DNA from 3 places in the Marinobacter sp. THAF197a genome. Region 3 is predicted to be linked to each of the others. Evidence: predicted binding sites of a transcription regulator. Region 3 holds the regulator's gene; each other region holds the start of a gene.
What was found. Region 3 encodes sigma-54, which starts transcription at its own class of promoters, with help from an activator protein. Its sites were predicted from a motif close to ANTGGCATNNANNTTGCTNT; they were not measured.
Positions count from the first base shown of each region.

Region 1: FIV08_RS00875 (CmpA/NrtA family ABC transporter substrate-binding protein) is a predicted target of sigma-54. The motif match lies at 2,905-2,924, and genes of this name have one in related genera.
Region 2: flgB (flagellar basal body rod protein FlgB) is a predicted target of sigma-54. The motif match lies at 2,518-2,537, and genes of this name have one in related genera.

Region 1 is NZ_CP045324.1:195,441-202,111, reverse strand. Features, by position in the region: gene FIV08_RS00880 (nitrate reductase) at 1-2,562, opposite strand, end outside; gene FIV08_RS19665 (hypothetical protein) at 2,565-2,711, opposite strand; gene FIV08_RS00875 (CmpA/NrtA family ABC transporter substrate-binding protein) at 3,048-4,412, shown strand; gene FIV08_RS00870 (ABC transporter permease) at 4,424-5,416, shown strand; gene FIV08_RS00865 (ABC transporter ATP-binding protein) at 5,609-6,472, shown strand; gene FIV08_RS00860 (nitrate regulatory protein) at 6,522-6,671, opposite strand, start outside.
Region 2 is NZ_CP045324.1:2,302,772-2,309,442, reverse strand. Features, by position in the region: gene queF (NADPH-dependent 7-cyano-7-deazaguanine reductase QueF) at 1-181, shown strand, start outside; gene FIV08_RS10680 (adenylate/guanylate cyclase domain-containing protein) at 182-1,621, opposite strand; gene FIV08_RS10675 (nitroreductase) at 1,798-2,373, shown strand; gene flgB (flagellar basal body rod protein FlgB) at 2,608-3,006, shown strand; gene flgC (flagellar basal body rod protein FlgC) at 3,039-3,491, shown strand; gene FIV08_RS10660 (flagellar hook assembly protein FlgD) at 3,509-4,186, shown strand; gene FIV08_RS10655 (flagellar hook protein FlgE) at 4,215-6,116, shown strand; gene FIV08_RS10650 (flagellar basal body rod protein FlgF) at 6,190-6,671, shown strand, end outside.
Region 3 is NZ_CP045324.1:2,859,203-2,865,873, forward strand. Features, by position in the region: gene FIV08_RS13260 (KpsF/GutQ family sugar-phosphate isomerase) at 1-25, shown strand, start outside; gene FIV08_RS13265 (KdsC family phosphatase) at 25-594, shown strand; gene lptC (LPS export ABC transporter periplasmic protein LptC) at 591-1,190, shown strand; gene lptA (lipopolysaccharide transport periplasmic protein LptA) at 1,174-1,710, shown strand; gene lptB (LPS export ABC transporter ATP-binding protein) at 1,718-2,443, shown strand; gene FIV08_RS13285 (RNA polymerase factor sigma-54) at 2,627-4,162, shown strand; gene hpf (ribosome hibernation promoting factor) at 4,238-4,540, shown strand; gene ptsN (PTS IIA-like nitrogen regulatory protein PtsN) at 4,639-5,106, shown strand; gene rapZ (RNase adapter RapZ) at 5,147-6,031, shown strand; gene FIV08_RS13305 (HPr family phosphocarrier protein) at 6,038-6,307, shown strand; gene mgtE (magnesium transporter) at 6,402-6,671, shown strand, end outside.

The DNA of each region.
Region 1 (6,671 bases), 1.6 Mb from region 3:
CCCATCTTCGATTGCCTGGTTGATCTGGCGCTCGCCTACCTGGAAACAGCTGCAGACCAGCGGTCCGGTCGGTTCTGCATCAATCGAGCCTGCAGCCAACAAGGATCGGCGCTGCTCCGGCGTTAGGTTATCGGAGCCAAAACAATCATCCAACCAGCCGAGGTCCGGCATGGATTGCACACAGGGCTCCACAAGCAATACGCCATCCAACCGGTTGCCAGTGAGCCAGATCGCACGAAAACGACGCCGGGCAACATCTTGCATAACCAGCTCCGGTTCCCTGGCGAACACCTGCTGGGCCCATTCACGCCAGTCCATGGACCGTCGACCGGCCAGCCACCAGGACCGGCTATGAGGCAGCGCCTGGTGGCTCCAGTAGTCCAGTGACGTAGCGTCCAATGTGGTGCCCCCGGCCGCGGGCAGCATCAGCCGGGCTTGCCATCGAGTGATGAGTGGCCGAAGGGTGGCTACGCCAAATTTGGCTTCCGGCTGTCCCGAAATCGGGTCGACGATGGGGGCGATCAGGTTGGAGGCCAGGGCTGAGGATGCAAACTGCCGGTTCCAGTGAATTGGAACGAATACCTCTCCGGGTCTCTGTGCGGCGCTGGCCCGGACCCGGCCGGTAAATCCCTTTCGGGTTGGCCCTGTCAGGGTAGCCAGTGCACCTTCAATCAAACCAAAGGTGGCGATGTCCTTCGGGTGAACCTCGATAAAGGGCTCACTGCGATGGGCAAACAGTCTGGGCGCCCGTGCCGTGCGAGTCATGGTGTGCCATTGGTCCCGGATACGGCCGGTATTCACGATCAGGGGATACCGGGCATCGGGCTGCTGTCCGGGCGGCAGGTTCGAAACCGGTACCAGGCGGGCGCGGCCATCGGGCGTGGGGAAACGACCATCGGAGAACAGCCGTCGGGTCTGCAGCCAGGCGCCGGGATTGCCCCCGGTAAGCGGCCACTGCACGGGTTGGAGCCGGTCATATTCCGCGGGGCTCAGCTTGGCCAGGGCGGAAATATCAAACACTCGCTCACCGCCGTTACCATAACCGGACAGTGCCGCATGTTCCCTGAAAATCTCCGCAGGTTCCTCGTAATCAAAGGCGTGACCATAACCGAGCGCCTGGGCGACATCCCGGATGATTCGCCAATCCGGCCGGACACCCTCTGGCACGGGCAAAAATCGACGCTGGCGTGAAATGCACCGTTCCGAGTTGGTCACGGTGCCGTCCTTCTCGCCCCACCCGGCGGCAGGCAGCAGGATATCGGCATACGCCGTGGTATCGGTCTGGGCCACGCAGTCTGAGACTATGAGGGTCTCGCATCGCGCCAGGGCCTCCCGAACCCGTGTGCTGTCGGGCAGGCTGACGGCAGGATTGGTGCCCATCACCCAGAGCACCCGTATGTCGCCCCGATGAACGGCTTCAAACAGATCCACCGCCTTATAGCCCGGTCCCGCTGCCAGTTTCTCGCTGTGCCAGAAGTCGGCAACCCGTTGCACCGCGCCGGGCGTGTCGTAATCCATATGGGCCGCCAGGGTGTTGGCCAGACCGCCCACTTCCCGCCCACCCATGGCATTGGGTTGACCGGTGAGTGAAAACGGACCGGCGCCGGGCCGGCCAACACGCCCCGTGGCCAGGTGGCAGTTGATAATGGCGTTGGCCTTGTCGGTGCCAGCCACCGACTGATTGATACCCTGGGAAAAGGCGGAGACTGTCCGATCGGTCTCGGCGAACCACCGATAGAAGCGTTCCACATCCGCAGCCCGAAGGTCACATCCACGGGCGACTGCCAGTACCGAAGGAGCGCAGGCGCGGGCCACGCTCAGGGTTTCCTCGAAACCGTTGCAATGCTGATCCAGGTACTGTGTGGCCAGGGCTCCGTGGTCATTCAGCCAAACCAGTAAGCCATTGAACAGCAGGGTGTCGGTTCCCGGCCGCAGTTGCAGGTGCAGGTCAGCCATCTCTGTGGTTGCGGTTTGCCTTGGGTCAATGGCCACCACTTTGCGCCCGGACCGGTGGGACGCTTTTATCCGCTGATAAAGCACGGGATGCGTCCAGGCGGCATTGCTGCCCGCCAGCACCAGTAAGTCCGCCAGTTCGAGGTCCTCATAACAGCCGGGCACGCAGTCCTCACCAAACGCCCTCTTGTGGGCTGCCACCGCGGACGACATGCACAACCGGGAATTAGTATCCACGTGCGGGGTGCCAATAAAGCCCTTGGCCAGCTTGTTGGCGATGTAATAGTCCTCGGTGAGCAGTTGGCCAGACAGGTAAAAAGCCACAGACTCCGGGCCATGATCTCTGACCGAAACACGGATGGCCTCCGCTACCCGGTCAATAGCTTCCGACCACTCAACGTTATGCCCTGTCACACGAGGGGCCAGCAACCGGTCGTGTCCGGTCACGGTCTCATGCAACGCAGAACCTTTGACGCAAAGACGACCATTATTGGCCGGGTGTCCTACATCGCCCTGAACGGCGTCAGGTTTCGCCAGAACGCCACAACCCACACCGCAATAAGGGCAAGTGGTAGCGGTACTTTCAGGAGTGGTTCGGCGGTTTTTCATGATCAATCCTCTGCTTTACCCATAAAAAAGCCCGCCATCCGGGGTCTGTTTCCAGAGCCGGGGCGGGCTTCTTTGCCAAAATTGTCTGTTTTATGGAAAGCAATAACGGGGCCAGAGATTGCCAAACCAGCATTTACCAGGCCGGCCATGTGGCAACACCCGGGCTATGGCCTTGTTCAGCAGGTCATCAGCTCCGGCAAGGCCGGGATATCCCCTGACTTTAGGTTTCACATTGGTGCGAAATCGCTCAGGTTGCACCAAAAACAGACCAGGCTTTACTGTCGTTTCCCTCGCCAAACACGGAGATGGACATCAAACCTTTGAAAACTATGAATATTAAAAAATGGCACGGCTTATGCTGAGGTAACAGCGAACCATCAAGACATCACATCTCTCGTTCTAAGGCATTGGCGCCTGCTCTCCGGAAACGGAGGGTGGGCGTTTTTTTTGCGCGCCAGAAAAGAGAGACACAGAGAGGTAACAGCATGAACACACGCCGTCATCAACTCAGAGGCTTGCTCACAGCCGCGCTGATCGGGCTGAGCACACTGGCCCAGGCGAGCATCGGGCCAGCCGAGAAACCAGACCTGAAGCTGGGCTTCATCAAACTCACCGATATGGCGCCCCTGGCGGTTGCCTGGGAGCAAGGCTACTTCCTGGACGAAGGCCTGTTCGTGGAACTGGAGGCGCAGGCCAACTGGAAAGTGCTGCTGGACCGGGTGATCACCGGCGAGCTGGACGGTGCCCACATGCTAGCCGGCCAGCCTCTGGGCGCGTCCATTGGCTATGGCACTCAGGCCAACATCATTACCGCCTTCAGCATGGACCTCAACGGCAACGCGATTACCGTGTCCAACGCGGTGTGGGACACCATGAAGCCCCACCTGGAAATGGATGGCGACAAACCCGCCCACCCGATCTCCGCGAGCGCACTGAAACCGGCGGTGGAGCAATCCCTGAGCAAAGGCGAGCGGTTCCGGATGGGCATGGTGTTCCCGGTGTCCACCCATAACTACGAACTCCGCTACTGGCTGGCGGCCGGTGGCCTGAATCCCGGCTTCTACGCCCCACAACGGGGTGATACCAGTGGCACCTTGCAGGCCGATGTTCATCTGTCCGTTACCCCGCCGCCGCAAATGCCGGCGACCATGGAAGCCGGCACCATTCAGGGCTACTGCGTGGGCGAACCCTGGAACCAGCAGGCGGTATTCAAGGGCATCGGAGTGCCGGTCATCACTGATTATGAGATCTGGCCAAACAACCCTGAGAAAGTCTTTGGCGTGACCGAGACCTGGGCAGAAAAGCATCCCAATACCCACCTGCGGTTGTTGCGGGCACTGATCCGCGCGGCTTACTGGCTGGATGAAAACGACAACGCAAATCGCCAGGAAGCGGTAGAGCTCCTTTCCCGCTCCAGCTACGTGGGTGCAGACAAAGACGTGATCGCCAACTCTATGACCGGCACATTCGAATACGAGAAAGGGGATGTGCGAGAGGTTCCGGACTTCAACGTGTTCTTCCGCTATCACGCCACCTACCCCTATCCCTCTGATGCCATCTGGTACCTGACCCAGATGCGCCGGTGGGGACAGATTCCGGACGCCAAGCCGGATGACTGGTACATGCAGACCGCAGCCAGGGTATACCGGGGCGATCTTTATGCTCAGGCCGCACAGTCACTGATCGATGATGGCGTGATGAATGCCAGTGACTTCCCGGACTTTGAGGCCGAGAACTTTGAACGCCCCTACCAGGGCGAGCTGATTGACGGTGTGCCTTTCACACCTCGCGAACCGAACGCTTACATAGACCGCTTTGATATCGGGCTGAAAGGCACCGAGACACCGTAAGGGGGCACAACATGAGCACATTAAGCATAAGGATTGGTCAGTCGATGGCCACCAGGAGCCGCAACCTGCTCGCCCGGCTGAGCCCGAATGAATTGTTGGCGGCCGGCAAACAGACTTTGCTGCCCTTGATCGGAATTCTGGTGTTTCTGGGATTCTGGCATCTGGCAGCGCCTCAGGTGCAGACGTCCCTTGGCGCCTTTCCGGGGCCGGCTCAGGTCTGGGAGCAGGCGGGGCAACTCTGGCAAGAGCACGCCAACCAGCGGGAACGCGCCAGCCAGTTCATCGCCATGCAGGAGCAGCGTAATGCCAGGATTCTGGCTGACAACCCGGAGGCGGAGGTGCGGATCCGGTCTTATCCCGGCGCACCCACTTTTATCGATCAGATCGGTACCAGCCTGGTCACGGTGTTGTCTGGATTTGCCCTGGCCACGCTGATTGCGGTGCCCCTGGGAATTGTGTTCGGTCTTAACCGGTATTTTCAGGCGGCGGTCAATCCGCTGATCCAGATCTTCAAGCCGGTGTCGCCCCTGGCCTGGCTGCCACTGGTGACCATGGTGGTGTCTGCCACGTACGTGAGTGATGACCCGATGTTCCAGAAGTCGTTTCTGACGTCGATGATCACGGTCACCCTATGCAGTTTGTGGCCGACGCTGATCAATACCAGCGTTGGGGTGGCGGCGGTGAATCCGGACCTGCTGAATGTGTCGAAGGTGCTGAAGCTGTCGTTCTGGACCCACGTTCGCAAGGTGGTGCTGCCGTCATCGGTACCGATGATTTTTACCGGGTTGAGGGTGTCTTTGGGTATTGCCTGGATGGTGCTGATTGCGGCGGAGATGCTGGCGCAGAGTCCTGGGCTTGGGAAGTTTGTGTGGGATGAGTTTCAGAATGGCAGCAGTCAGTCGTTGAGCCGGATCATGGTGGCGGTGCTGGCCATCGGGTTTATCGGGTTTTTGCTGGATCGGGTGATGCTGTTGATTCAGAAGAAGGTGGCCTGGAATGAGTAGCCAACACTCACCCATTGCCGCGTTTAACCCTGAAATCTCTGACGGCGGAGCATGCCGCTCCGGGAGGGTAGTGCCTCCCGGGACACGCGGTGAATACGTCCCTGTACGCTCCGCAAAAACATCCATGTTTTTGAGGGTCCCGGGAGGCACTACCCACCCGGCGCTCGTCTGACCTGTTTAGGGGATTTTGTTATGGCTAAATCACATTTAGAGTTAACTGGCGTTGAAATGGCGTTTGATACACCGAAAGGGCCGTTCGTTGCCCTGGACAACGTGAACCTGAAGATCCAGAAGGGGGAGTTTGTTTCGCTGATCGGCCACTCGGGCTGTGGTAAATCGACGGTGCTCAACATTGTCGCCGGCTTGTTGCAGGCCTCCAAGGGTGGCTGTGTGTTGAACGGTCACGAGGTGAACTCACCAGGGCCGGAGCGGGCGGTGGTGTTTCAGAATCACGCGCTGATGCCCTGGCTGACGGTGTATGAGAATGTGGAGCTGGCTGTTCGGCAGGTGTTTCGCAAGTCGATGAACCGTAAGGAGCGCCGGGACTGGATTACCCACAACCTGGAGCTGGTGAATATGGCCCATGCCGCCAATAAGCGGCCGGGGGAGATTTCCGGGGGTATGGCACAGCGGGTGGGGATTGCCCGGGCGTTGGCGATGAAACCGAGCGTGCTGCTGATGGATGAGCCGTTCGGGGCCCTGGATGCGCTGACTCGGGCACATCTGCAGGATTCGCTGATGGAGATTCAGCAGGAGCTGAACAATACGGTGATCATGATCACCCACGATGTGGACGAGGCGGTGCTGTTGTCGGACCGCATCATCATGATGACCAACGGGCCGGCGGCGACGGTGGGGGAAGATCTGCATATTGATTTGCCTCGGCCGCGTAATCGGGTGGCGTTGGCGGATGATGCCAAGTACGTGCATTACCGGCAGGAGGTGCTGTCGTTCCTGTACGAGAAGCAGCGCAAGCTGGAAACGCTGAGTAGTCGGCGAGGCGCCAGTTCAGCAAAGCGGGAGTCGGAGGGTGAGAAGCAGACTGCAACAGCCTGAGTCGGTACCGGGGCGGCGGTAGAACGCCCGCCCCGGTGCACCTTGGCGTTCAGCCCAGCACGCCGGCCATGGAGACCAGGGCTCTAGCCACGTCAGGCAGGCGTTTGCCCTGATCCATCGCCAGCTTTCGCAGCAATCTATGGGCTTCGTCGTTGCTGATGTCACGATGCTCCATCAAGAGCAACACCGCCTTTTCCTG
Region 2 (6,671 bases), 560 kb from region 3:
CCAGAAGCAGGATTTCCATGAGCATTGCGTGGAAACCGTGTTTACGGATTTGATGGCCCGGTGTCAGCCAACGGAATTGATGGTTTGTGCCCGTTACACGCGGCGTGGAGGGCTGGATATCAACCCGTGGCGCAGCACCTGTGCAGAGGGTGATGCCGGACCGAGGTTGGTCCGGCAGTAGTTAGTCGGCGTCGTCTTCCTGACGCAGCCTGTCGGCTGCGTCTTCAAGGGCAGCGAGTACCTCTCTGCGTTCCCTTTCGGTGATCTTGTCGGAGTCCAGGTACATGGCAAAGCCGCTGTGTTCATGTTCCAGGAAGCTGCGGTTCGGGCCCATATCCCGGCGGAAGTCCACCACTTCGTAAATGGGTACGGGCTTACCGAAGCCCTTCACGGTGATCTCGCCTTTGTCCCGGCACATGATGCGGTCTTTGATCAGAGAGAAGGTCTCGTAGGACACCAGAATCTCGCCAGGTTCTGCGAGGCTTTCCAGCCGGCTGGCCAGGTTCACTTCCTTGCCGATGATGGTGTAGTCCATCCGGTTTTCGGCACCGAAGTTGCCCACCGTGGTGTATCCGGTGCTGATACCCATACGGATCTCAAGCGGGGTTTTGATGCCCTGGCTCCGCCATTTCTGGCGCATGATCTTCATATGCTTGCGCATGTCGATGGCCATGGACACACAAGCAAAGGCGTCTTCCCGTTGGCCACGGCTGGTAGGGTCGCCAAAAAAGATCATGATGGAATCGCCGACGAATTTGTCGATGGTGCCACCGTATCGGAGAGCGACTTCCGACATTTCATTGAAGTAGTGATTGAGCAGTTCGGTCAGGGCTTCGGGTTCCATTTCCTCAGACAGTTCGGTGAAGCCCTTGATGTCGGAGAAGAACACGGCCAGTTTTTTGCGCTGGGTTTCCAGCCGAACATCACGCTCGCCGGTAAAGATGGATTGCCAGACCTGCGGCGACAGGTATTTGGATAGCTTGTGGGAGAGCGCGATAGACTGTTCACGCTGGTTCTGGATCTGGGTTTTTGCCAACAACAGTGTGCGGGCCTGTTGGTGGGAGTAGTAGGCGGTTACGCAGATATAGACGCCGGTAGAGGCCAGGGCCAGGATGCTGGTCAGCAGCGGCGACTGCAGGCTGTCGGCAACGCCGAAGGTGGCTGCAGACGCCGCAAGTGAGGCGAGCATGAGTACAGTGCCGAACAGCCACTGGCGGATACCGCCAACAATCAGACAACTGAACATCAGCATTAACAATATTGACACCGAGGGAATGGCAATCAGGCCGATAAGTCCGATGAAGGTGCCACCAATAACGCAGTCCAGAAACAGCATCTTCTGCCGGATTCGTGGTGAGCGGCGAAGAAACGTACGCCGGGTCAGCAAATGGGCGATGTGCGGCCAGGTAAGTGCGCCGGCCACAAACCACAGTAGCCATTGCTGAAATACGCCCTGGAGGATTCCGGCGACAATAATCGCGGCCGTTGCGGTGTAGGCGATGATTCGGCCGTTATAATCCGGCATGGGCGGAATGGCCACGGTGTGGTCGTGGATGTCCGCGGAAGCGAGTTTACCCGCGCTGCTGGCGACATTGCGCAAATCGGCCTGTGCGCTCATCATGTCAGAACCGAGTCTTCCCGGTGGCAGGAATACAGGTCCCTGCGGTTGCGAAAAGCTTGTTGGTCACTCATTGTATGCCGCCGAACACGTTATCGTTGTTGGTGGTTATTTTTCTATGTGTAGTTACTACTAAAGGTTAACAGTATTAAGTGTAACCCACAATTCGGTGAGCCAGTATGACGTCCGTAACCCGTTTCCTGCTTGAGAGAGCATCCGAACCCCGTTTAGAAGAGCCGGCACCGCCCCGGCACATAGTGGATGTGGCATTTCAGTGCGCCGCCAGGGCGCCTGACCATGCCCTGCTAAGGCCATGGCGCTACCTTGTGGTGGAGGGAGAAGCCCGGCACGCCCTGGGCGAACTGTTTGCCAGCGCGTGCCCTGAAACTGCCAGTGAGCAGGAAATCGAGAAAGCCCGGCGCGCGCCTCTGCGAGCGCCAATGGTCATTGTGGGCATTGCAGCGCCACAATCCCACCCGAAAGTGCCCGAGGTTGAACAGTTGATGTCTGCCGCAGTGGGCATGAGCTTCCTGGGGCTTGCCCTGCGGGATGCCGGTTATGGCGCGATGTGGCGTACCGGGGGCGTGGCTTATCATCCCGAGGTTCTTGAAGGGTTGGGCCTGGAGCCGGGGGAGTCGGTTGTTGGTTTCCTGTATACCGGAACGGTGTCTGTTGAAAAACCGTCTGTGCCGCGCCCTGAGACCAAGGCTTTTGTAAAGGCATGGCGCGGTCCCGGTCGCCAGGAGGGCTGGTAACCGTCCAGATGTGATCCCGTTAGCGGCAATCCGTTTATCCGCCAAGGGAAACGGTTTGCCGCCTTTGCCCGAAACTCCACCCTGTTGCCGCTCACTTTCTGATCATGCTCCTCCGAAAGCCCTGTCGCCCAAGCGCTCCATGAAACTGGCACCACCTTTGCTTTAACTCTCTCAGAACGCAAATCCGGCAAGCCGCCGTTCAAGCGGTGCCGGTGCAGAATTCCGGAGGCAGTCATGGCAATTACATTTGATAGGGCACTGGGTATACACGAGCACGCACTTCAGGCCCGGGTGCAGCGTGCGGAAGTACTCGCCAATAACCTGGCCAATGCCGATACCCCTGGCTACAAGGCCAGGGATATCGATTTTCGCGCGATGATGCAGAAGGCGCAGGAATCTGTCAGTGGTCTGCAGATGGCGACCACGCACCATGGCCACATGGACACTTCCAGCCCGGGCAGTGACGGTGAACTGCTGTACCGCAATCCGCACCAGCCGTCTGTCGACGGCAATACCGTGGATGCCCAGGAAGAGCAGAGCCGCTTCATGCGCAATGCCATGGACTACCAGGCCAGCTTCCAGTTTTTGAGCAGCAAGTTTTCCGGATTGACCAAAGCCCTGAAGGGTGAGTAAGCCGCAGTCATTTACGATTTGAGGAGATTGCCATGTCACTGGGCAACATTTTTGACATCGCCGGTTCCGGCATGACCGCACAATCCCTGCGGCTGAATACTACGGCTTCCAACATTGCGAACGCCGAGACTGCCAGTTCCAGCACGGAGAATGCTTACCGGGCACGCAAACCGGTCTTCGCCGCCATTCAGCAGGCCATGCTGAATCCGGACCAACAGCAGAGTTTCGGCACCAGCCTGAATGAAGGTCCCGGCGCCGGTGTGCGGGTTGAGGGGATTCTCGAAAGCGATGCAGAGTTGCAGATGCGCTACGAGCCTAACCACCCTGCTGCCAATGAAGACGGTTACGTGTTCTACCCGAACGTGAATGTGGTTGAGGAAATGGCAGACATGATGTCTTCCTCCCGCAGTTTCCAGATGAACGTGGACGTCATGAACACTGCCAAGTCCATGATGCAACGAATCCTGACGCTGGGTCAGCAGTAAATAGTGAGGAGTGAGTCATGAGTGCAGTGAATTCGGCTTCGGCCTCAGACGTACTGAGCCAGTATCGGATCAATCAGGACGACAAGGCCCGGGGCGGCAGCGAGCTTGGCAAAGACGCTTTCATGGAACTAATGCTCGCCCAGCTTAAAAACCAGAACCCGTTAGAGCCCCAGGACAACGGTGATTTTATCTCCCAGCTGGCGCAGTTCAGCTCCCTGGAAGAAATGCAGAACCTGTCGGGCACCGTTGAGGATGTGGCCGGACAGTTCCGTTCCAGTCAGGCGCTGCAGGCCTCTGCAATGGTTGGCAAGACCGTTCTTGCGCCTTCCAGTGTGGGGATTTTGGGTAATGATGGCGAGATTACCGGAACCATCGAAGTGCCAGCATCTACCGGTGGGCTGCGGTTGTCGGTGATGAACCAGAGCGGTGAGCTGGTGCGCCAGATTGATATGGGCAGCAGTCAGGCCGGTGTGGTGTCGTTCCGTTGGGATGGCGAGGACGGCAACGGCAATCCTTTGCCGCCTGGACCGTACCAGATTGTCGCGCAGGGATCTTATCCGTCCGGCCCTGAACAACTCGGTACCATGGTTAGCGCCAATGTAGACAGTGTGTCCCTGGGTAAGGGCGGTTCCATTACTCTCAATCTTGCCGGTATGGGTTCCATTGCCCTGTCCGATGTAAAACAAATTAACTGATCCGGTGTCAGACCAGGAGGTATAAGTCATGGCATTTAATACAGGTTTGAGCGGCCTTCGGGCGGCCTCGGTTGATCTGGATGTCACCGGCAACAACATTGCCAACGCCAGTACGGTGGGCTTTAAAGGCAGCAAGGTGCAGTTTGGCGATCTGTACGCCAGCGGCTTTCTGAGCGGCGGCACTAATCCGATCGGTGATGGCGTGCGCGTTCAGGACGTCAAGCAGTCCTTCGGCCAGGGTAACATCAGCTTCACTGATAACGGCCTGGACATGGCCATCAGCGGTGACGGCTTCTTTATCCTGAACAACAACGGTGAAATTCGTTATTCCCGGGCCGGCCAGTTCGGTATCGATAAAGACGGGTTCGTCACCAACAACCAGAACATGCGGGTTCAGGGTTTTACCGCGGATGACGACGGCAACCTGTCTGGTATTCGGGGTGATCTGCAGATCGAGACTGACAACCTGGCGCCACGCCGTACCACCAATCTGCGATCCGATCTGAACCTGGACTCCCGGCAATCTGTGCTGGAAAGCCGGGTAGTGGACTTCCAAACGGTTTCCATGGGTGATCTGACCGTAGACGATGTCTTCCGTGTCGCCTACTCGGATGGCACCAACTCGCCGGACATCACCATTCCTGCTGGTTCCACCGCGAGAGACGCCGCGGGCATCATCAATCAGCAGCGCGGGTTGTCGGCGTCTGCCACCACGGCGGTCACCCTAGGTCAGGAATTCTCAATTACCGATCTGGAAGATGCGTTGGCGGCTGGCGATACTGAATTCCGGATAGAGCTGGATGGCCAGAATGTGCCTATCTCACTCAGCGGGGTCAGTTCATTGCAGGGGCTTGTAGACGCCATCAACGCCTCCAGCGCCACAAGCCTGTCTGCCTCCCTGGTTGATGGCGGAAGCGATATCCGGATTATCGATAACCGTGGCTCAAATGTGGGTATCAGTTTCGCCAGCACCGATGCCGGGGTAAACCAGCCGCTTGAGGTGTTCCAGGGCGATGTGAATATTCAGTCTGACCGCACGGTTCAGGATATTCTTCCGGTTGGCGCGAGCAGCGAGATTGCCGATGCTTTTGCTGGCGGCGACCTGAGGATTACCAATTCCTTCAATCCCCTGGACCAGAGAACCTACAACCACGCCACCTCAACCACCATTTTTGACAGCCTGGGTAATTCTCACGAGCTGACCCAGTTCTTCGTCAAGAATCCTTCGCCTGGTAACGGCGTGGGTGTTAGTGAGTGGTCGGTCTATTTGCAGATTGATGGTGAGCTGGTGGCCGGTACAGACACCTCTCCGTACACAGCACGCTTCAACGAAGATGGCACCTTGCAGTCCATCAACGGTGACCCGAACGGTGAGATTGTGGTTACCGACTGGATTCCGAAAGACCCGAATGGCGAACCGAATGGTGCCGATGGCCCACCACTGCCGGGTGAAGAGGTGGTGACACCGATTCCCGAGCCGCCGACTACCTCGGCCTTCGTGGTGGACCTTGGGAATACCACCCAGTACGGCGCCAACTTCGGTGTCAACGACCAGCGCCAGAACGGCTACAGCACGGGTCGCCTCTCTGGCCTGGATGTGTCTGACCAGGGGGTTATCTTTGCCCGGTATACCAACGGGCAATCCAAGTCCCTGGGCCAGGTGGCGTTGGCGTCATTCAACAACACCAATGGGTTGTCGCCGGTGGGTGAGACCACCTGGGTAGAAACCTTTGAGTCTGGCCAGCCGATTATCGGTGCGCCAGACACCGGCACCCTTGGTTCCATCAAGGCAAGCTCGGTGGAAGAGTCCAACGTGGACCTCTCCGCAGAACTGGTTAACCTGATCATTGCCCAGCGCAATTACCAGGCTAACGCCAAGACCATTGAAACCTCCGATGCGGTCACCCAGACCATCATCAACCTCCGGTAAAGCCCTTCCATAAACATGGCATGACTCCTGCAGGATGACTGGAAACAGTCAAAATTCCGGCAGGAGTTTGCCCATGGACAAAGCCCTTTATATTGGAATGTCTGGCGCCAAGCAGAACATGCTGGCCCAGCGTGCCCATGCCAATAACCTGGCAAACGTGAACACCACCGGCTTCAAAAAGGATTTTGCCCAGGCCCGCAGTATGCCTGTGTTTGGTGAACACCATCCCACCCGCGCCTACGCCATGACCGAGCGCCCCGGTACCGATTTGTCCGCCGGCGCCCTGATGGACACCGGTCGCAAACTGGATGTTGCGGTGGAAGGCGATGGCTGGCTGGCAGTGCAGAACGATCTGGGTGAAGAAGTGTTTACCCGCAGCGGCAGCCTCCAGGTGGATGTGAACGGACTGGTTCGCCTCGCCAGCGGTGAGCTGGTGTTGGGTAATGGTGGTCCTGTGGCCCTGCCGCCCTTTGACAACCTGCAGGTAGGGGCAGACGGCACCATCTCTATTGTGCCCGTGGGTGGTCCGCCGGATCAGCTGGTTGAAGTGGACCG
Region 3 (6,671 bases):
CCTGCTGCGTGCGGGGGTGATTTAATGAGTGACTTCGCACCGCCTATGCACACCGGCTGGGACGACACGCTCAAGGCAAAAGCCGCCAGAATTCGCCTGATCGCCCTGGACGTAGACGGCATCATGAGCGATGGTCGGTTGTATTTCAGCGCTGCCGGCGACGAACTCAAAGCGTTCAATATACTGGATGGTCTGGGCCTGAAACAGTTGATGAAGGCTGGAATTACCGTGGCAGTCATTACCGGGCGCAGGTCACCACTGACAGAAAAACGGATGACCGACCTCGGCATCCCGCACCTGATGCAGGGCCGGGAAGACAAGAAAGTTGCGTTACAGGAACTGGTTGCAGGCATGGATATCGCTCCGGACCAGATTGCCTATATGGGCGATGATCTGCCTGATCTGCCCGCCCTGACATTCGCCGGCCTGGGTATCAGCGTGCCCAACGGCTACTGGCTGGTGCGTCAGCAAGCCGACTATTGCACCCAGGCCCTGGGGGGGCACGGCGCCGTGCGTGAAGCATGTGACTTGATACTCTGGGCGCAAAACCGGCTGGGCGCTACTCTGGCCCCCTATCTGGGCAAGCCGTCATGATCCCGGGGGCCCTGTCAGACATCGTTCGCAAACCCTGGGTTCGAACCCTGGCGCTGGCAGCCACGGTTCTCGCGACCGTCTTCCTGATGTGGCAGAACGAGGAAGGTGACAGTGTGCGGGGCGATGCCGCAGAACTCAGGGGCCCGTCGGAACCCGACAGTTTTATCATCGAGGGCCGCTACACAACCTGGGACGAACACGGCAACCTTAAGATGTCGATATCCAGCCCCCGAATTGAGCAGTTTGAAGACACCAACTACGCCACCATGAATGCCCCAAGGGCCAGGATTTTCAGCGAACAGGCCACCCCACCATGGATAATCGAAGCGGATGAAGGTAGCCTCCGGCAAGACGATGATCAGGTGACCTTGACGGGCAACGTCGTCGTACTCCGTCAAACCGGCGACTCTGAAGCCACCCTGAAAACCGACTCACTGACCCTGGATAACCGCCAGGGCACGGTATACACCGATCAACCGGTCACCATTACCGAACCGTTCGGCGTTACCCAGGCCAATGGCATGAAAGCCTGGATAAACGAACGCATACTGGAACTCAACTCCCGGGTGGAAGGGCAATATGAAACCATCAGGTAAGCGCACACACCGACTGCCGGTCATACTGGCCGCACTGATGCTGGCCAGCCCGGCAACCGCGTTTGATCTGGATTCCGACACCCCCATCAAGGTCAGCGCTGATTCCGCCCGCCTGGACGATACCGAAGGGACCGCCATCTACACCGGCGACGTTGAACTGGTTCAGGGGGCCACCCAGCTGAACGCAGAACGGGTGGTACTGTATCGAAGCCCCGAAGGTCTAAGCCGGATTGAGGCAAGCGGCGAACCCGCCCGATATCGCCAGCCGGCACGGGAAGGTGAAGCCATGACAGACGCCCGGGCGCGGACCATCACCTGGTCAGCGGCGGAAAACCGGCTGACGTTCGAGCGCCAGGCAGTGATTGAACAGGGCAACAATGTGTTCCGGGGCGACGTCATCCAATACGACACCGTGCGCAGGGTGGTCACTGCAGAAGGCGGCACGCCTTCGGAAGAGAGCTCTGGCCGGGTGGAAATGGTGATTCAGCCTCGCGGCTCCAGCAACCCCTCAGACGAATAGGTTACTGATGGCAGTTCTCAGGGCCAGCAACCTGGCAAAAAGCTACAAACAGAAAAAAGTGGTTCTCGATGTGTCTCTGGAAATCCGGTCCGGAGAAATCGTAGGCCTGCTCGGCCCCAACGGCGCCGGGAAAACTACCTGTTTTTACATGATTGTCGGGCTTGTACCCTCCGACCGCGGCCGAATCACCATTGACAGCCAGGACATCACACCCCTGCCCATGCATGGCCGGGCACGCAAAGGCATCGGCTACCTGCCCCAGGAAGCCTCGGTATTCCGCAAACTTACCGTGCGCGACAACATCATGGCCATTCTGGAAACCCGAAAAGGCATGAAACGGCCTGAGCGGGAAGCCAAACTTGAGGAACTGCTCGAGGAATTTCACATCACCCATATCCGGGACAGCCTGGGTATGGCGCTGTCCGGTGGTGAACGGCGGCGCGTCGAAATCGCCAGAGCGCTGGCCATGGAACCTGCGTTTATTCTGCTGGATGAGCCCTTCGCCGGGGTAGACCCCATCTCGGTCAGCGACATCAAACACATCATCCGGCATTTGCGAGATAAAGGCATTGGTGTGCTGATCACCGATCACAACGTGCGGGAAACCCTCGATATTTGTGAAAACGCCTACATTGTCTCCGGCGGCCATATCATCGCCTCCGGCAATGCTGAAGCCATCCTGGCCAATCAGCAGGTCAAGGAAGTCTACCTGGGTGATGAGTTCCACCTGTAAGCGGAAGAAAACCCCTCGACGACCGAGGTCTGATTGTTTTGATGATCTGTAGCAAGTAAACTCGGCAAAGAACTTGCTTATACTGACAACAGTGAGCGGCAAGTAACCAGCGTATAACAATTTTTTTGCCTGACAGCAGGCAACGTCACTACCGGGACACCCTTGATTTATGGATCTTGAGCCATGGTTATGAAAGCCTCATTACAGCTTAAGATGGGCCAGAGTCTGACCATGACGCCCCAGCTGCAACAGGCCATTCGCCTGCTTCAGCTTTCCACCCTCGACCTCCAGCAGGAAATCCAGCAGGCACTGGAATCCAACCCCATGCTGGAAACCTCCGAGGATGACGATCAGTCTGACACCCCCGATACGGATGCCGATACCCGGGACGAACATAAAGACCGGGATTCCGACCACGATGAACCAGCCACCGAGGCTGCCTCTGACTGGGATGAAAACGAAAATGGCCCGGACTGGGCTTCCGAAAACGACATCCCGGATAACATCCCCGACGACCTGCCCGTAGACACCGCCTGGGACGATATCTACCAGTCTGCACCGGCGCCAGCCAGCAAAGGGGACGACGAGAACGAGTCGGATTTCGAAACCCGCAATTCACCGGCCGAGACCCTCCAGGACCACCTGGAATGGCAGCTCAATCTGACCCCCATGAGCGAGCGTGACCAGGCAATCGCCCACGCCCTGATGGACGCTGTGGACGAGCGCGGTTACCTGACCTCAGCAATTGAGGAAATCCATTCCGGCCTGCAGGACGAAACCGAAGAAGACCCCCTTGAACTGGACGAGGTAGAAGCGGTCCTGCACCGGCTACAACACTTCGACCCGCCGGGCGTGTTCGCCCGGGACCTGCAGGAATGCCTGCTGATTCAGCTCAACCAGTTGCCGCCAGATACCCCCTGGCTTCGACAGGCCCGCCTGGTGGTTACCCAGTTCCTGCACCTGCTGGGCAACCGGGATTACGCGCAACTGCTGCGCCGCAGCAGACTCAAAGAAGATCAGCTGCGCGAAGTTCTGGCCCTGATTACCAGCCTCAACCCCCGCCCGGGTGACGTGGTGGACCGAGCGGAGCCGGATTACGTGATACCAGACGTCATCGTCCGAAAACACGAGGGCCGGTGGCGTGTTGAGCTCAACCCGGAGATCGCCCCGAGAATTCGGGTCAACGCCAGCTATGCATCGCTGATCCGTCGCGCCGATAGCAGTGCTGATAACACCTACCTGCGGGATCAACTGCAGGAGGCCAAGTGGTTCATTAAAAGCCTACAAAGCCGCAATGAAACGCTACTGAAAGTCGCCACCCGGATTGTTGAGCACCAACAGGGTTTCCTGGACCAGGGGGAGGAAGCGATGAAGCCGCTGATCCTCTCGGATATCGCCCAGGCCGTGGAAATGCACGAATCCACCATTTCACGGGTCACCACGCAAAAGTATATGCACACACCCCGCGGCATTTTCGAGCTGAAGTACTTTTTCTCCAGCCACGTCAGTACCGCTGAGGGCGGAGAATGTTCCTCCACTGCTATTCGTGCGATGATCAAGAAACTGATTTCAGAAGAAACTCCAAAAAAGCCGTTGAGCGATAGCAAGATTGCAGCCATGCTTGGAGATCAGGGCATCAATGTAGCCCGGCGCACCGTTGCCAAATACCGGGAGGCCATGCACATCCCTCCTTCAAACGAGCGCAAACGACTGGTTTAATGTTTTTGCCGGTGCACGAAGCACCGGACACGCAGCCCGGTGGCAACACCGGCATGATGACAACAGGAGACGCCTATGCAACTCAACATTTCAGGCCATCACGTAGAACTGACCCCTGCATTGAAGGATTACGTCAACACCAAGTTCGAGAAGCTGGAGCGTCACTTTGACCACATCAGTAACTGTCAGGTGACGCTGGAAGTTGAGAAGGTACGTCAGATGGCTGAAGCCACCCTGCATGTCATCGGTGGCGATATCCATGCAAAGGCAGAGAGTGAGGATATGTACGCCGCGATTGATTCGCTGGTGGACAAACTGGACCGCCAGATCCTCAAGCACAAAGAAAAGAACGTAGACCGGATGCACGGCAACGGCTGAGCGCGCTCATAGCGCCATCGTACCGGGTGTTTCAATGATACGAGCTGCGGCGGGGCATACCGGCCGCAGCCTTTTTTTTACGGAATCACAGTCGATCCATGAGCGATACATCCCTGACCATCGACAACATTCTGGCTCCCGAACTGACGCTGTGCAGGGTGCCAGCCTCCAGTAAAAAGCGGGTACTGGAAACCATCGCAGAGCATATTCATCATCAGGATGAAATCCTCAGCGACACCGAGATTTTCAGCAATCTGGTTTCTCGCGAGCGGCTTGGCAGCACCGGTATCGGCCAGGGTATTGCCATACCCCATTGCCGGCTGGAGGGGCTGGACCGTGTGATCGGCGTGCTGATGACACTGGAAGAGAGCATCGACTTCGATGCTATCGACAATCAGCCGGTCGACTTGGTGTTTGCCTTGATCGTGCCCAAAGAAGCCACCAGTGAACATCTGGAGTTGCTAAGCCAGTTGGCCGAGAAATTCAACGACAACGGGTTCTGTGAACAGCTTCGCCAGTGCCAGGATGCAGCATCCCTTTACCAGCGCATGACCGCGGCATCCTGATAAGCAGTAGCACCAACAGAAGCAGGCAGGAGCGTCCATCATGAAACTGATCATCGTCAGTGGCCGATCCGGGTCCGGTAAGAGTACCGCGTTGCATGTGCTCGAAGATCTGGGTTTTTATTGCATTGATAACCTTCCCATCGGACTGCTGTTCCCGCTGACCCGGGAAGCGGCACAACAGGAAGCGCCGGGGCGGCTCCGGAAAATGGCCGTCAGCATCGACGCCCGCAACCTGTCTGCCGAACTGGCCAACTTCGAACAGATCTATCGCCAGCTTCGCGATGCGGGAGTCGTTGTCGAGATTATCTTTCTGGATGCCGATGAACAGTCCCTGCTGCAGCGGTTCCACGCCACACGCCGAAAGCACCCGCTGAGCGATGACCGTACCTCCCTCCGAGAAGCCATCACCAACGAAAAGGCACTATTGGAACCGCTGTCAAAACTGGCAGACCTTTACATCAACACCACCGGCATGTCGATGTATGAACTGCGCGACATGGTCAAACAGCGAGTGGTCGGTCGCAAGGATCAGGAGCTTGCACTGCTGTTCCAGTCATTCGGTTTCAAGCATGGCGTACCGGTCGATTCCGATTACGTTTTCGATGTGCGCTGCCTGCCCAATCCATACTGGGATACCAGCCTGCGCAAATACGTCGGTACCGATCAGCCGGTTATCGAGTTTCTCGAGCGGGAACCTCTCACCGGGCAAATGGTGGACGACCTGATCCGCTTCCTGGATACCTGGCTACCGTCGTTCGCCGACAGCAACCGCAGCTACATGACCATTTCTATTGGCTGTACCGGTGGCCAGCACCGTTCCGTCTATGTCTGCGAGCAACTGGGCCAGCACTTCCGCACCCGATACAACAACGTGCAGGTTCGTCATACTGAACTTCCCCATCTCCAGGCCCGAGGGGAGATCTGATCCAACATGATCTGCCGCCCCGTCACCATCATCAATAAACTGGGCTTGCATGCCCGCGCCACCGCCAAGCTTGTGGCCACCGCCTCCGGCTTTGACAGCCAGGTACGAATCCGCGGCAAGGGCCGGGACGTGGATGCCAAGAACATCATGCAGGTGATGATGCTGGCTGCCAGCCAGGGCACTGATATTGAACTGGTCGCCGATGGCCCTGATGAGCAGGAAGCCATCGAGGCACTCGTAGAACTGATCGGTGATTATTTCGGCGAGGGGGGTTGAGCACACCCTGGTTCGTCATTCACCTACAATCCTTTCTCACCTGAGGCCGCTAACTCCGCTATAATGCGACAGTTTTCTGATCGCAGGTGGTTTCATGACCGATATTCTGGAAAAAAGTCAGGCCCGCCAGCGCCTTCGCTCCCTCAGTGAGGCCCTGGACAGTGGTGCGCTCAAGCAGGTTGCCCGCATCCTCAATGGCGGCCTGAGCCCCAGCGATATAGCCCACCTGCTGGAATCTTCCCCTCCCCGCCAACGCGCCCTGCTGTGGAACCTGGTCGATAAACAACTGGAAGGGGAAGTACTCCAATATCTCGGTGACGACATCCGCGCCTACTTCCTGAGCCAGCTGAACGCCCAGGAACTT